Regions from separate parts of the Arthrobacter sp. AK01 genome, predicted to be linked through region 1. Evidence: predicted binding sites of a transcription regulator. Region 1 holds the regulator's gene; the other holds the start of a gene.
What was found. The regulator LexA, encoded in region 1, represses DNA repair genes until DNA is damaged. The targets are predictions, from matches to a motif close to TCGAACANNTGTTCGA.
Positions count from the first base shown of each region.

Region 2: LN996_RS07100 (LexA family transcriptional regulator) is a predicted target of LexA. The motif match lies at 1,946-1,961, and genes of this name have one in related genera.

Region 1 covers NZ_JAJOHP010000010.1:40,006-47,775, forward strand. The annotation lists gene dapF (diaminopimelate epimerase) at 1-189, shown strand, start outside; gene LN996_RS05285 (class I SAM-dependent methyltransferase) at 170-784, opposite strand; gene hflX (GTPase HflX) at 1,301-2,863, shown strand; gene LN996_RS05295 (ATP-dependent DNA helicase) at 2,856-4,916, shown strand; gene lexA (transcriptional repressor LexA) at 5,004-5,747, opposite strand; gene LN996_RS05305 (LysM peptidoglycan-binding domain-containing protein) at 6,093-6,452, shown strand; gene LN996_RS05310 (histidinol-phosphate transaminase) at 6,531-7,649, shown strand; gene hisB (imidazoleglycerol-phosphate dehydratase HisB) at 7,696-7,770, shown strand, end outside.
Region 2 covers NZ_JAJOHP010000015.1:3,612-11,381, forward strand. The annotation lists gene LN996_RS07090 (hypothetical protein) at 407-730, shown strand; gene LN996_RS07095 (ATP-dependent DNA ligase) at 788-1,798, shown strand; gene LN996_RS07100 (LexA family transcriptional regulator) at 1,976-2,407, shown strand; gene LN996_RS07105 (Y-family DNA polymerase) at 2,446-3,744, shown strand; gene LN996_RS07110 (hypothetical protein) at 3,772-4,086, shown strand; gene LN996_RS07115 (hypothetical protein) at 4,086-4,484, shown strand; gene LN996_RS07120 (hypothetical protein) at 4,494-4,637, shown strand; gene LN996_RS07125 (helicase associated domain-containing protein) at 4,618-5,523, shown strand; gene LN996_RS07130 (hypothetical protein) at 5,546-6,073, opposite strand; gene LN996_RS07135 (DUF1508 domain-containing protein) at 6,236-6,418, opposite strand; partial or broken gene LN996_RS07140 (SOS response-associated peptidase) at 6,505-7,190, opposite strand; gene LN996_RS07145 (hypothetical protein) at 7,252-7,770, opposite strand, start outside.

The DNA.
Region 1 (7,770 bases):
TGCGGTACCGGTGCCTGTGCCGCCGCGGTCGCCATCCGTCACTGGGCCGGCAATACGGCGCCGAACGATTGGCACGTCAAGGTTCCCGGCGGCGTCGTTGACGTTAAGTTCTTCCCCGGCGCGGGCGGTCGCGAGCACGTAGAGCTCAGCGGCCCTGCCGTCATCGTGGCTACTGGGACGCTTTCCTGACCCGAATAATCCTGAAAGACTTGGACGTACTCTCGCGCGAAACCGTGTAAGTGCTGTCCAGTTCACCGGCGAGCCACCGCTGGAGGGAATCGGAGCCAAGGTTCTTTTGAACCACCAGCCATGCATTGCCTCCTGGGGCAAGGCGGGGAATCCACTTCAGCAAGAGCGAGTGAAGTTCATCTTTGCCGATTCGGATGGGCGGGTTGGACCAGATCGTGTCGAATTCGACGCCGGCGTCCACCTCGTCGGGGAGGCTCGCCGTCACGTTGGTCAAGCCCAGGGCCGCGGCGTTCTCGTTGGTCAGCGTGACGCACCGTTCGTTGACGTCCACCGCGTGCACCTTGGCATGGGGTGCCATCAAGCCCAACGTCAAGGCGATGGGACCCCAGCCACAGCCGATGTCCAAGAGGTTTCCCTGCGGCGAAGGCGGCGGAACTTCCGAGAAGAGTATCGCGGTACCTTTGTCGACGCCGTCGGGGCTGAAGATGCCGGAGGAGGTCTGCAACTGGCGCGTGGCTCCAGCGAGTTCCACCGTGAGGGGCTTTCTGGTGAAAGGTCCGGCTGGTTGGGCGGTGAAATAGTGTGCAGACTCCATAATTTGCCAGATTAGTTGGCTAACGGCGCCATGGGAAACTGCCCCGGCCAAGGGGTGGTTTGACACCGGGTGATAATGTGGAACGCATGTTCTTGATCTTCGAGTAAATAGCCGAAACCCGCCTGGTTCATCAGGCGGAGCACGGCACCGCCCGCGATGCAGGCCCGCCTTGGCCATCAGCCAAGCACGGGTCTTTCCGCCAGGCAGGTCCTACCGGCACAATCCGTTGGCTTTTTCCCGTCACGGACTCCTTGAAGATCCCACTATCCAGTCAGCTTCCTGATCCGCCAACCATTGCGGTTGCACGGTCGAGGCGGGCAGTGTGCAGTCTCCAGGTCGCCAGGAACCTCTGCGCGGATCCAACCACGCCGGAACACAGCAACCGCTGCCCATGCCACGGGTGGCCGTTCAGCACAGGAGGCCCTTTTGCCCCAAGCCCGTCAGCCCAGCGCGAATAGCGCCCCATTGAGCAACAAACAGCACTATTCTGGAATTGCCGAACAGTCTAAGGAGACCATGACCACCCAGAAGCACTCCGGATCCGATTCCGACGCCCAGGACATGAGTCCTGAACAAATCCAGGCCGTCATCGACCGGATACTTTCCAAGGATGTACCTGCGCCGTCATCCGATGACAACGAAGCCAATGGTGTGTTCGGCAAGGCGCAGGCGATTTCGACGCTTGACCAGGAACACAGCATTTACGACGGCGACCAGGAAGACCTGGCTGAACGCCGCGCACTGCGCCGCACCGCAGGTCTGTCCACTGAACTCGAAGACGTCACCGAGGTCGAATACCGGCAGCTGCGCCTTGAGCGCGTTGTCCTCGCCGGACTGTGGACCGAAGGCACCCTGGCCGATGCCGAGAATTCGCTTCGCGAACTTGCTGCGCTGGCAGAAACTGCCGGCTCCGAGGTCCTTGACGGTTTGGTCCAGCGCCGCACGAAGCCGGACCCGGGCACCTTCCTGGGATCGGGCAAGGCCCAGGAGCTCAAGGACATCGTTGCCGCCACCGGTGCGGACACCGTAGTGGTGGACACTGAGCTGGCACCGTCCCAGCGCCGCGGCCTTGAAGACATTGTCAAGGTCAAGGTCGTGGACAGGACCACCCTGATCCTGGACATCTTCGCCCAGCATGCCAAGAGCCGGGAAGGCAAGGCCCAGGTTGAGCTTGCACAGCTCGAATATCTGCTCCCGCGCCTCCGTGGCTGGGGCGACTCCATGTCCCGCCAGGCCGGTGGCCAAGTGGGTGGAGCCGGCGCAGGCATGGGCTCGCGTGGTCCTGGTGAAACAAAGATCGAACTGGACCGGCGTCGCATTCGCACGCGGATGGCCAAACTGCGTCGGGAAATCGCCGCGATGAAGCCGGCCCGCGAGACCAAGCGTGCCAACCGTCGTCGCAATGCTGTTCCTTCTGTCGCTATCGCCGGTTATACCAACGCCGGCAAGTCGTCGCTCCTGAACCGCTTGACCGACGCCGGTGTCCTGGTGGAAAACGCCCTGTTCGCTACCTTGGATCCCACCGTTCGCAAAGCCCAGACTCCGGATGGCATTGGCTACACGCTGGCCGACACTGTTGGGTTCGTCCGGTCTCTGCCAACGCAGCTGATTGAGGCCTTCCGGTCGACGCTGGAGGAAGTTGCTGACGCGGATCTGATCCTGCATGTCGTGGATGCCTCGCACCCGGACCCAGAAGGTCAAATCGCTGCCGTACGGGCTGTTTTCACTGAAGTGGACGCCCGCAAGGTTCCTGAGATCATCGTCCTGAACAAAGTCGATGTGGCGGATCCTTTCGTCGTGGAGCGCCTCAAGCAGAAGGAGCCCCGCCATGCGGTGGTTTCCACTCGTACAGGCCAGGGCATCGCTGAGCTGTTGGAAGACATCAGCCAGTCCATTCCGCGGCCGGGCGTACGGCTTGAGCTGCTTATTCCCTACGACCGGGGAGACATGATCAGCAAGCTGCACAGTTCTGATTCGGAGATCCTGAACCTGGAGCATGAGGAAGACGGCACCCGCGTGGTGGTCATGGTCCGCGAGGGCCTGGCAGCCGAACTGGAGTCTTTCGTCAGCAATGGTTGAGAAGGTGGCGGCGGACGCCGTCGAATCGGTGGGAGAGAAAGCCACCCTCGAGCTGTTGGATCGTGCTGTCGCCGGCATGGGCGGTCAAAGCCGTGCCGGCCAGCACGAAATGGCCAAACATGTCACCCGGGCGATTGAAACCGGGGAGCACCTGCTGGTCCAGGCAGGAACGGGAACAGGTAAGTCTTTGGCGTACCTGATTCCGTTGATCGCGCATTCCATGGACAGCAACAAACCGACGCTCGTGTCCACCGCCACCTTGGCACTGCAAACCCAGATTGTTGGCCGGGACCTTCCCCGGCTGTTGGAGACCATCAGCCCTGCCCTTGAACGACCCGTCAACGTGGCGCTCGTGAAGGGCAGGGCCAACTACGTCTGCCGCCAGAAGCTGGAAGGTGGGTTCCCCAGCGAAGAGCCGTCCGAGGGGCAGCTGTTTTCCTTAGGCGAGGACACCAGCGTGCCGCACTTCGCGGCATCCATGGGCGGACCGCAGTCACAGCTCGGCAAGGAAGTGGTCCGCCTTCGCGAGTGGGCCGAAAAGACGACCACCGGCGACCGTGACGAACTGATGCCCGGCGTCACGGACCGTGCCTGGCGGCAAGTCTCTGTGACCTCCATGGAGTGCCTCGGCGCGCAGAAGTGTCCGGTGGCTGAAGAGTGCTTCAGTGAGTTGGCGCGGTCCCGCGCGGGTGAGGCCGACGTCGTCGTCACCAACCACGCCATGCTTGCCGTCAGCGCCTTTGAAGGGCTGGCTGTGTTGCCTGAGTATGACGTCGTGGTGGTGGACGAAGCACACGAGCTGCAGGATCGCGTGACCGGCGCGGTCTCGGGCCAGTTGTCTGTGGCCATGGTTCATGCCGCGGCCTCAAGCGCACGCAAGCACACCGCCATCACGGTGGATGCCGTCAACGCTGCGGCGGAGCGCCTGGACATGGCCATCGCAGGGGTGCCCAACGGGTTGCTGGCCAGTGGGCTCAACGACGAACAGCTTGACTGCCTTGACCAGTTACGCGATGCGACCCGCGCGGCGCTCTCAGATTCCAAGACCGACTCTTCCAACGCGGTCGACGGCGGCAGGCAGCTCGCTCGCTCACGGCTCATGCTCATTCTTGAATTGTGCGAGCGGATGCTGGCCGCCAAGGAGAACCGGGAAGTGGTCTGGTTTTCCCGCAACAGCACCTTCGACCCCCAACAGGGTTACTCGCAGCCTGACGAAACGGCACCGGCACTGATCAACATCGCGCCACTCAGCGTCGCGGGACGGCTGCGCGAAGGCCTCTTCGCGGGCCACACCGTGGTGCTCACCTCCGCCACGCTGGCGATTGGCTCTGCCTTCGAACCGGCGGCTGGAGGTCTGGGCCTCATCGGCGACGGCGCCCCGAGCTGGACCGGGATTGATGTTGGATCGCCCTTTGATTACCCCAAACAGGGGGTGCTGTATGTTGCGAAGCACTTGCCCAAGCCGGGGCGTGGGACCTCGCCCGAGGCTCTCGATGAGCTCGAAGACCTCATCCGGGCATCCGGCGGGGGAGCGCTTTGTCTCTTCTCTTCGCGGCGAGCTGCCGAAGAAGCCGCCGACGCCATGCGGCTGCGCCTTGACATGGACATTCTCTGCCAGGGCGAATCCACCATGGCTGCCCTTGTGAAGCAATTCGCAGATGAGCCGGACACTTGCCTGTTTGGCACCATGTCACTCTGGCAGGGCGTCGACGTGCCGGGTGGTTCGTGCCGCCTGGTGGTGATTGACCGCATTCCCTTCCCGCGCCCCGACGATCCCCTGATGACTGCCCGCTCCCGGGCAGTCGCCCAGTCGGGCGGGAATGGCTTCATGGCCGTGTCAGCAACGCATGCCGCCATCCGCTTGGCACAAGGCGCTGGGCGCCTTATCCGTTCAACGGGAGACAAGGGAGTCGTGGCCGTGCTTGACTCACGGCTGTCGACGGAACGCTACGGCGGTTTTCTGAGGGCTGCGCTTCCGCCGTTCTGGGCGACGACGGACAGGGCGGTTGTGCGCGGCGTGCTGGAACGCCTGGGCTCCGCCAAGGCCTCCTAGGTCCAACAATGCCTCGTGGGGCCAACAAAGCCTCCTGGGTGCGGCAAAAGCCGCCCAGGAGGCTTGGGGTACCTACCTAGTGGGCACCTACAGGGAACGCAGAACAGAGACAACCTTGCCCATGATGGTGGCTTGGTCGCCAAGGATTGGCTCGTATTGGGTGTTCTGGGGCAGCAACCACGTGTGGCCATCGCGCTGACGGAACGTCTTGACGGTAGCCTCGTCATCCAGCAGTGCGGCCACGATGTCGCCGTTGATGGCGTCGTTCTGGCGGCGCACAACAACCCAGTCACCGTCGCAGATGGCGGCATCAATCATTGAGTCGCCTGCCACCTTCAGCATGAACAGTTCGCCGTGGCCCACAAGTTGCCTGGGAAGGGGCAAGACGTCTTCCACTGCCTGGTCAGCCAGGATGGGGCCGCCTGCAGCGATCCGGCCCACCAGGGGAACCATGGCAGTATCGCTGGCGCTGGCCAGCTCCGTGACGGCAAGGCCACCCGCGCTGCGCAGCGTCGCAGGGGCTTCGACGCCGGGAATTGGTCCGCCATCCAACGTCAACGGCATCAGGACTTCCATGGCACGGGGACGCTTGGGGTCCCTGCGCAGATAGCCGAGCTTCTCGAGCTGGGAAAGCTGATGCGTGACACTCGACAAACTTGCCAGGCCGACGGTGTCACCGATCTCACGCATGCTTGGCGGATACCCATTGTCATTCACCGAGCGTTGGATGGTCTCCAGAATTTTTTTCTGCCGGACAGTCAGGCTCTTGGGACTCTTTTGAGGCTGTTGGCTCCGCAGGGGTGCCCCGCCGCCTGTGGCTTTCGCTGCCATGTTCGCCAGTGCCTTTCCATTCGCCCCGGAACGATCCAGGGGTGTCGGGTCTGCAAAAAATGTCAGACCCTCCTGTTCCACTGAAACAGTGCTGTTTCTTCACTCAAACGTAGGGCAGGCACAGGCGTTTATCAAACATTTGTTCTAGCGAGTCTCGACACCGTTCGTTGATAAGTGCTAAAAATGTCATAGCAAGGTTCGAATATGTGTTCTATAAACCCGAACCGGATGACGGATGTTCGAACAGAGTGTTCGAACATCCGGGATCGGGGGAGGGGAACACAAAGAATTGGCAGCCATGTACCGGAATCCGGCGCAAGGCAATAGCTCAGAAGGGCTCAGCTCATGTCCGCAATCACTACGTTCGCTGATTTCCGCACTACCCAGGCGCCGACGCGCCTGCGTCTTACCCGCCGGGGTCGGATGGTCTTCTTTGGCATCCCCGCAATGCTGCTGGTGGCTGCGCTGCTGAGCCTGGCCGGTTTCATTACGTCCCCTGCCAAGGCCTCGGACTCGCAGGCGCAGCTCCAGCCGCCGGTCGCGGTGACCGTGACGGTCCAGCCCGGGCAGTCGCTGTGGGGTATCGCCGGCGCAGCTGCTCCGGAGCGCGATCCCAGGGATGTCATCTCCGAGATCATTCAGCTCAACGACCTCCATGGTGGCCGGATCCAGCCCGGGCAGCGTTTGTTCGTCCCGGCAAGCTAGCGCGTTCCACCGTGGCTGGATCCGGTGGCGCGGCGTCACAGTTACTCGGCAGTCCCGGTAGCCCCTTAAACTGTCTTGGTGAGTGACCAGCTTGAGCGACTAGACCGACTACCCCTCCGGACCAACCTGCGTGGACTGAGCCCCTATGGCGCACCGCAGCTTGACGTTCCTATCCTGCTCAATGTCAACGAGAACACTCATGGCGTTCCCGCGGACGTCCAGGCGGCCATCACGGAAGCCGTTGCCGCCGCGGCCACGGGGCTGAACCGCTACCCGGACCGGGAGTTCACTGAACTGCGCGAGTCCTTGGCCGAATACCTTGGCCACGATCTCACCCCGGACAACATTTGGGCCGCCAATGGTTCAAATGAGGTCCTGCAGCAGATCCTCCAAGCATTCGGCGGACCCGGTCGGAAGGCACTCGGATTCCCGCCCACGTATTCGATGTACCCCCTGCTGGCCAGTGGCACGGATACCGAATACGTACGCGGAGTCCGGGCAGAGGATTACGGCTTGGATGCGGCGTCGGCGGCAGCGCAGGTTCGTGAAACAGGAGCCAACATTGTGTTCCTGTGCTCGCCCAACAACCCCACCGGAACAGGCCTGGGCCTGGAAGTTGTTGAGGCCGTTTACGAGGCCGGGGAAGCCAGCCAGGCCATCGTGATCGTCGACGAGGCCTATCACGAGTTCGCCCACGACAACACGCCAAGTGCCCTGACCTTGCTGCCCGGGCGCGAGCGCCTGATCGTTTCCCGCACCATGAGCAAGGCCTTCGCCCTCGCGGGCGCCCGGCTGGGCTATATGGCCGCAGCACCCGAGGTTACAGACGCCATCAGGTTGGTCCGCCTCCCGTATCACCTGTCGGCTGTTACTCAGGCAACTGCCCTGGCGGCCCTCAACCACCGCGAGGCCCTCATGGCCGACGTCGAGGACATCAAGGTCCAACGCGACCGCATCGTGACCGAACTCCTGCGCATGGGTCTCAAGCCTTCAGCCTCAGACTCCAACTATGTGTTCTTCGGCGGGCTCGAGAACCCGCACGCCATCTGGCAAGGCCTGCTTGACGCGGGTGTGCTGGTTCGCGACGTCGGCATTCCCGGACACTTGCGGGTCACCGCAGGGACCGAGCCGGAAACCACGGCCTTCCTTGAGGCGCTGGAAGCGCTGCTGGACGGCCAGCCGCCACAGCGCGCCTAAACTTGTCCATAGACCCAACCCACTCTTCGTGTATAAGGACGTCCCAATGAGCGAAACCGGCGCCACGCCGTCCGCTGCCCGCACCGCGCGCATGGAGCGCACCACCAGTGAATCCTCCGTC
Region 2 (7,770 bases), on a different contig from region 1:
GGAGCGCAGCGACCGCGTGGGATTGCCCGGTTGCGTGGGTTGACGGGTCGGGCCCCCGGACGGCTACGATCAGTGGCCTTGTACGGAGAACAACCCAGCCACATGTAGGGCAAAAAAGAAGCTTTTACAGGCCGAAGCGCAGCGAAGGTCCTTATTCTGTCGGTCCCCTGGCCCATGCTTGGATGAGTAGTGACAACGAGAGGGATGGTTATGATTCCGATGCGAACGAGGATTCACTACCGCCTCGGTGGTCTTTTATGCCGGCTACGAGGTGACCACCGGCTTTCACTCGTTGTGTCTCATACGTTTGTTCCTGGGCAGGGTGAGCGTAGCGAGAGACGCCCCCTTTGCCGTGTGTGCTGGCAGATGCCGGGCGACTAATCCCAAATACTCAAAGGAGCAACACATGCTGGGTTTCAAAGTGAACGTCCAGAACGAGGACAAGAGCGCTGAGTTGGAGATCCAGGGTTTCCTGGATCCGGAGACGGCCGAGGGTTTCGCGAACGCAGTTCAGGAAACCCTGCAGATGTGCGTGGAAGAGTACGACGAGATCACCGGGTTCGAAGTTGGCCGGCCCGGCCCCATGGAACCCCGAGATGATGTCCCCGAAGCGGATATTGAATACTTCATCGATCAGATCACCATGTCTGTCATGAATCCCGAACCGGAGAACCTGGTCAAAGGCGAGTCCCCCGTGCGATTCGCTGTTGAGCACCCCGTGGAGTTGTAACCGGGCGGCACTCCTATGGCCTGGCCGGCCGGAGCGGCACGAACAGAACGGGATCCCATGAGCGAGTCCTTTCCGCGGGCACTGCAACCACCGGTTGCTGTTGCCCTGGCGAAACTCGTCAAGACGTTCCCCGGACCCGCTGCCCTCCCGGGCGGGATCTGGGCCGAACCCAAATGGGACGGCTACCGGGCCATCGTTTTAAACGATTCTGACGGGGTGACTCTGTGGAGCCGGCAGGGCAAAGAACTCTCTCGCATTTTTCCTGAGCTCTGCGCTGCTGTGCGGGCGCAGGTCCCTCCAGGTGTCGTCCTGGATGGAGAGGCGGTCATCTGGAACGGGGACCGGCTGGACTTCGAGGCGCTGCAGCGCCGCATGGTCAGCTCCAGGGCGGCTCTGCCGGCTCTGGTCCACGAGTTGCCCGCCGCGTTCGCGGCCTTTGATGTGCTGGCCGTTGCCGGGCAGGATATCCGGGGTGTTCCGTTCACGGGCCGCCGGCAGCTGCTCGAGGAACTGGCCCGCGACTGGGCCGCTCCTTTGAACCTCTCCCCCACCACCACGGACATGGAACTGGCGAAGAGTTGGTTGAAGGACCTGCCGCCCACGGGGGTGGAGGGTCTGGTGTTCAAGGGAGGGGCGCAGCCATATGATGGCTCGCGCTCCTGGTTGAAGCTGAAGACAAAAAGCACTTTCGATGCGGTTTGCGCGGCCGTCATCGGCCCGATATCGCAACCTCAGTCCATTATCGCCGGTTTGCCGGTCGATGGGCAGCTGCGGATCGTCGGCCGGTCCACGGTCCTCTCCACCCGGGTAGGGCGTGAGCTGGGCCGCCAGCTCCGCCCCGCGCAGCCCGGGCATCCCTGGCCGGAAGAGATCAGCGAAACTTCGTTGAACAGATTTAGCAAAGACAAGGGCCCGGTTCAGCTGACACTGGTGGAACCGATCGTGGTCGAGGTATCGGCCGACGTCGCATGGTCCGGTAAATCCTTCAGACACCCGCTTTCCCTGCTTCGGTCCAGACCGGAGCTTGACCCTGCCGACGTCGAACTTCCCCCGCACCTGGAGAAGTAGCTCGTACCAGTCGCGGTGGACGGGTTGTGCCCACTGGGGTCAGGTGGAGCCCTCCGCACAGCTCAAAGCTGTCCCCTATTGGCGTGCAAGCCGTCCACACCGCCCCTAAGGCGGCTATCTTGTCGGTCCCCTTGGAGTACAGTTAATCCGAACATATATTCGAATAAAGGGCGTGTTGTGGGCGTGATAGTTGGCCCCCGTGTGATAGATGCGGGACTCTCTCTGGTGAGGGCGTTGCTGGCACCGGTAGCGGTGGCTGCCGGCTATCCCTCCCCCGCCCAGGATTACTTTGACGGCCGGATCGACCTCAACGAACACTTGGTCAAGGACGTGACCAGCACCTTCATCGTCCGGGTCAGCGGACAGTCCATGGAACAGGCCGGGATCAGTGACGGTGACGAACTGGTCGTGAACCGGGCACTGGAACCGAAGGACGGTTCCGTGGTCGTCGCGGTCCTGGATGGGGAGCTGACGATCAAGCGGCTGCGGATCACACCCACGGGCGTGATCCTGCAGGCGGACAATCCATGCTTCCCCGATATCGAGGTTCCGGCCTTGTCGGAACTGACAATCTGGGGCGTGGCCACGAGGTGCCTGCACCATGTGTAATGCGCGCTTTTCCGTTAAACGGGCGATCGGCGGCCGCGATGTCTAAGCCCGCGGTGATGCGCCGGATGCAGGAGATCGCGCATGTAGACGTGAACTGCTTTTACGCCTCCGCCGAGCGCGCCTTCAATCCTTCCCTGGAAGGCAAGCCGGTCATCGTGCTCTCCAACAATGACGGCTGCGCGGTGACCCGCTCCCCCGAAGCGAAGCGCCTGGGTATTGCCATGGGTGATCCGTGGTTCAAGCTCCGGCCCCGGGCCAAGGAATGGGGTCTGGTGGCCCTGTCAAGCAACTACGAGCTGTACGGGGACATCTCCGCCCGGGTGATGGAGCTGCTGGGCCGCTACTCCGCTTGGGTTGAGGTGTACTCCATCGATGAGGCGTTCCTGGGCGTCAAGGGCGAACCCGATCAGCTGCTGGAACTCGGGAGGGAGATGAAGGCCGCGTGCCGGCGGAACGTCGGCGTGCCGGTCTGCGTCGGGATCGCACCAACGAAGACCTTGGCGAAGCTTTGCAACAAGTGGGCGAAGAACAACCCAGCTTTTGGGGGTGTGTGTCGGTGGGAGTCCGTACCGGTCGAGCAGCGCGAAGCGCTGATGGCCAAGCTGTCCGTGATCGAAATCTGGGGCGTAGCCACACGTCTCACCAAGCGTCTGAACGCGATGGGGATCTTCTCGATCCTGGACCTGACCCGGGCGAACCCGGTGGCAATCAGGGACAAGTTCTCCATCGTCATGATGCGAACCGTCCTGGAACTGCAGGGCACACCGTGTATCCCGATGGAAGAGGAACGGATCGGCCGGGACCAGCTGATCTTCTCCCGGTCCTTCTCCACACCGATCACCACAACGGCAGGGTTGCGGCAGGTCATGAGCGTGTACGCGCAAATGGCCTCTGCCCGGCTGGCCAAACACGACCTGCAAGCCAAGGTGCTGACGGCGTTCGCGGCGACGTCGCACTTCAACCCGAACGAAAAATCCTTCCCCTCTGTCTGTCTGGCGTTGCCCATGCCGACCGCGGACCCGGTTCTGCTCACCCGGGCAGCCCACGCGCTGCTTCCCCAGATCCATGAGGGCGTGAAGTACGTCCGGGCCGGGATCATGGTCACCGACCTGCGCCCGTCCGGAAACCAGAAGCCCTTGGAGTTGTTCGAGAACCCGCACGAAGAACGCGGCATCGGGATCCTGCTCGAAGACGTGGCCAAACGATACGGCCGCGGCTCCATCGGCCTGGGCCATGCCGGGATCAAGGGCGGGCCCGACTGGTCCATGAAACGCGACATGCTCTCCCCCAGGTACACCACCCACTGGGACGAACTCCCCCTCGTCAAGGCCGCCTGACCGGCGCCCAGCAAGAAAGGAAACGCAATGACCCTTGCACCCGAACACCCCACAACCGGCCATGAGGTCGATGTCCGTTTCAGCCCCGACGGCGCCCCGTTGGCGATCCGTTACGACGGCCGGATCTGGATGGTCGATCCCGACGTCCACACCGCGCACTGGTTCACCAGGGACTCGTGGTGGGAAACCCAGACCAGGGCAGCGGTAGGGACCGGCGACCTGGTCAGCGTCGAGCATTGGCAGGTCCAAGCCACACTTCCCTCCGCCAACGCGGAGCTGCGCACCTTCACGCTGCGGCGGGAGCCCTTGGCTACCGCTTGGCAGCTGGAGTCCATCAGCTAGTGCCCGCTGATTTGTACCGCTCCCCCGTTCCGGAGCAACTGTGGGAGCGGATCCGCAACGAGTTTCATCTACCCAGCCTGGAACAGGTCCACGAACGGCTCTCCGCCATTCACGAGGATCCCGAACCAGCCATGCGACAACTCGCACGGGTCTTTATGGATGGAGGAACGTATTGCCCTGGTTACCAGTTCCGATCCGACCTGACCCTGAACCCCGTGGTCGTGGCACTCTTCGAACGGGCCATGGAGCTACGGATCCCACACAACTATTTCGCGTTGTGGATGATGGTCCCTTCCCCTGCCCTGCAGGGGACCCGGCCCGTGGATCTCCGACGCAGCGGCAAGGCCTCCGTGCTGCAAGCGACCCTGGAACAGACCTTCCTGGAGAGTGCGGCCTAGGATATGGGGGTGAAAGTGATCCTGACCGTAGTGGCCGGCAACGGCGAACTCAGCCACGTGGACGCCGAGGCCGATACGTACGATGCCGCCAAAGCGGCCGCTGAAGCACTGATACCGGAAGGCTCTAAAGCCATTGCCATCCGCACGGACTAGCAAGCGCCCCAAGAGCCGGGACAAACGAAGCGCAGAAGAGACAGCCCAGCTGATATCCGGGTTTTACAAGGAGAACGGGTACCTTCCGACTCAGCACACGCCACCATCCGGCGAACATAAACGCCTGGCACTCGCTCTCCAAAGATTTCGTAGGCTCCACGCGGCGGGGAACCTGCCCGACGACGCTGCCCGCATCCTGGATCAGGCGCACCCGGACTGGACTGCCCGGGCCGATCACGCCACCGAGCTCTGGCACAGCAGAGCGGACGAGTTCATTGCCTGGGTCCGGCAGCATGGCCGATTCCCGCAACCCTCCGCTGATGACCCTGCAGAACGCTTCCTCAGCAAGTGGCTGAACCGGCAACGACACGATGCCCGTCGGGAACGGTTTCCCGCCCGCGTCAAGGAACTGGATTCGCGCCTGCCCGAATGGCGGGAGACGTTTTCGGACCAGGACAGACAGTCATACGTCGAATCGGCCCAGCAGATAGCCGCCTATGTACAGCAGACCGGGAGTCTGCCTGCCCCTGACGGTCAGAGCGGGAGCGAGACAGAGCGGCTTGCAGGGGTTCTCATTGTTTTGCGAAACCAGAAACGGCGAGGTCTGCTGGCCAAGGAAGCCACCCAGGCGCTCGATGCTGCGTTCCCTGGCTGGCTGGACGGGGTCGCGCTCAACGTCGAACGTCACTGGCAAAGCAGGGCCACCGAATTCATCGAATGGGTCAAGGAGAACGGCAGGCACCCGCACCGCAGCGCCTGGGACCCCAAAGAACGGGCACTGGCCTGTTGGGTCGCCAGGCAACGGGTCCATGCAAAGAAGCGCCAGTACCCTCACCGCATCAGGGAACTCAACGCACGCCTGCCCGAGTGGAACTGCCCACCCTAGACCTGGGCGGCACCGGGCAGGGTTACTTGTCGGCCCAGCGTTCGTGCGCGGCTTGGCGGCTGATCCCGGCGGCCCGCCCGATGTCGGTCCAGGAAGCGCCTGCTGCTTTGGCGGCCGCGACGGTCTTGTCCAGCCGGTGGCCGGCCTGTCGGTGCTCCTTCGCCGCTGCTTCCACACCCAGGATTGCCTCGGACGGTGCGATGTGGACATGCCATTCCTCCTGAACGGCGTCCTCCACCTCCATCGAGACATACGCGGCGTCCCCTAAGGGGACGTATTCCTTCCGCGTAGCAATGTCAGCCTCTTCAGGCGTGAGGACCCGTTGCCACAGCTCTCCCTGCCACCCACAGGTGCAGGCACCACGCCAGCTCATAATGAGGTCGTGCGGGACGATCTCCTCATTGGGGTCGGATTCTCCTGCCGGTTGGTAGTGTCCGGTGATCCCGTGGAAGAGTATTCCCGCACTGGTTGAGCTTCCTGAGAGGCGTCCGTCGGGTGCGATTTCAGCCACATAGCCCTCGTGTTGGTAGTCGTTGGATGTCCAACCCATGGCTTCACGCCTTCCTGTCAGGGTTTCCTGACAGAAGTCTTGCAGTAGGCACCGACAAAAACCAGAACCGCTAAACCACGCACTTGACGCAGCAAGGCCCCCACTGCTGCTCTCCGGCAGCTTGCGGGGGCCTTGCGTTCGATATGTTGGCGGATCGCGGGGCTAGGAGTCGGTCAGGTCCACGACGTCGGAACCGGCGTTGTTCTTCACCGAGGTAATGCCACTAAGGGCTGCGGCCTTGGTGGTGTATGACTCACTGCTGGCGATAACTTCACCGTTGCCGGCCTTCAGCCGGAACCGGAAGCCACCGGACTTGTCTTTGTAAACTTCGAATTTTCCTGCCATGCGTGATCCTCCTTCATGCTGCCCACCCCCACGGGCGGCAATACGGGGAACTGCCCTAACGAGGCCAATCCTAACCGCGCGGTACCTCACTCGGCTGGTTCAATCAGCTCGGGTCCGTTGTTCCGGACGCTATTCACACGGGTGCTGACGATCCGGGGCGTCAACGTTGGTTCCGGCAAGGAGTCCAACAAGTGCTGGACATCGGATTTGTCGGTCAGGTCAGGGTCGAGCCATTCCGCATAGCGGTCCTGCGGGATGATGACCGGTGAACGGTCGTGGACGTGTCCCAACGCGTCCTGTGTCGTTGTGGTGAGCACTGTGCAGGTCAGCAACCACCGCTCGGGATCGTCCTCGGGCAGCTCCGGATCGGGCCAGAACTCGTAGAGGCCGGCGAAGCCCAGCAGCGGTTCCTTCTCGGAGAACAGATAGTTCGGGATCTTCTTGCCGTCCTCGGTCTTCTGCCACTCGTAGTAGCCCTCGGCTGGCAAGATGGCTCTGCGCTTGACCGCAGCTGAACGGAACGACGGCTTTCCAGGATCGTCTCACTCCTGGCATTGATGAGCTTGGACCCGATCTTGACGTCCTTTGACCAGGACGGCACCAGACCCCACTTGGCTATCAGCAGGCGCCGGTCAAGGGTGCCCTCGTCGAGGCGTTCGGCCACGATCGGCACGTTCTGGGTCGGGGCGACGTTCCAGCTCGGCCCTGGAGGGCTGCCCTCAACTTCCTTGGCCTCGAAATGGCTCAGAAGATCACTCGTTGCCTTGGACATCACGTATCTGCCGCACATAAGCCCATTCTGCCTTGTGGCCTGCTGTTCGAACTGTTGCCGGTCAGCCCTTCCGGGCTTTCAAACCCTCGATGATCTCCATCATCTCGTCCGTGGCCTTCACGACATTTAGAACGGGGCGAACGTGAGGGAAGAACGAGTCCAAACGCTTCTTCTCTGGGAACCAAGAGAACAAAACTCCTACGTGCCCCAAGTATGTGGCCGTTTCGTACCCTCGCAGGTGCTTGCCATCGGAGCTGACCCAGGCCATCGTGGGGCGAAGCCAAAGTCCCTGTATGGGTGCCCCTTGAGGATCACCGTGTTTTCGCAGGAGCCACAAAGCCTCATCGAGAGCGAAGCAGAAGCGCACGTTCTTGGCAACCCTCTTACCGTTCAGAAAATCGAGTAGGCCGGCTGGAACAGGTAGGCCATCAAGCACCATTCGAGACGCGAAATGCTTGGCGAAATAGCGGCCCAGGTCCAGCTGCTTTTGTCTCCAGTCGGCCCCAAAGATCGCCCTCATATCCAACCCTGGGGCATCCCATAGAATCTCCGCGTTTTCCCAGACGTACGCCGAGTACGT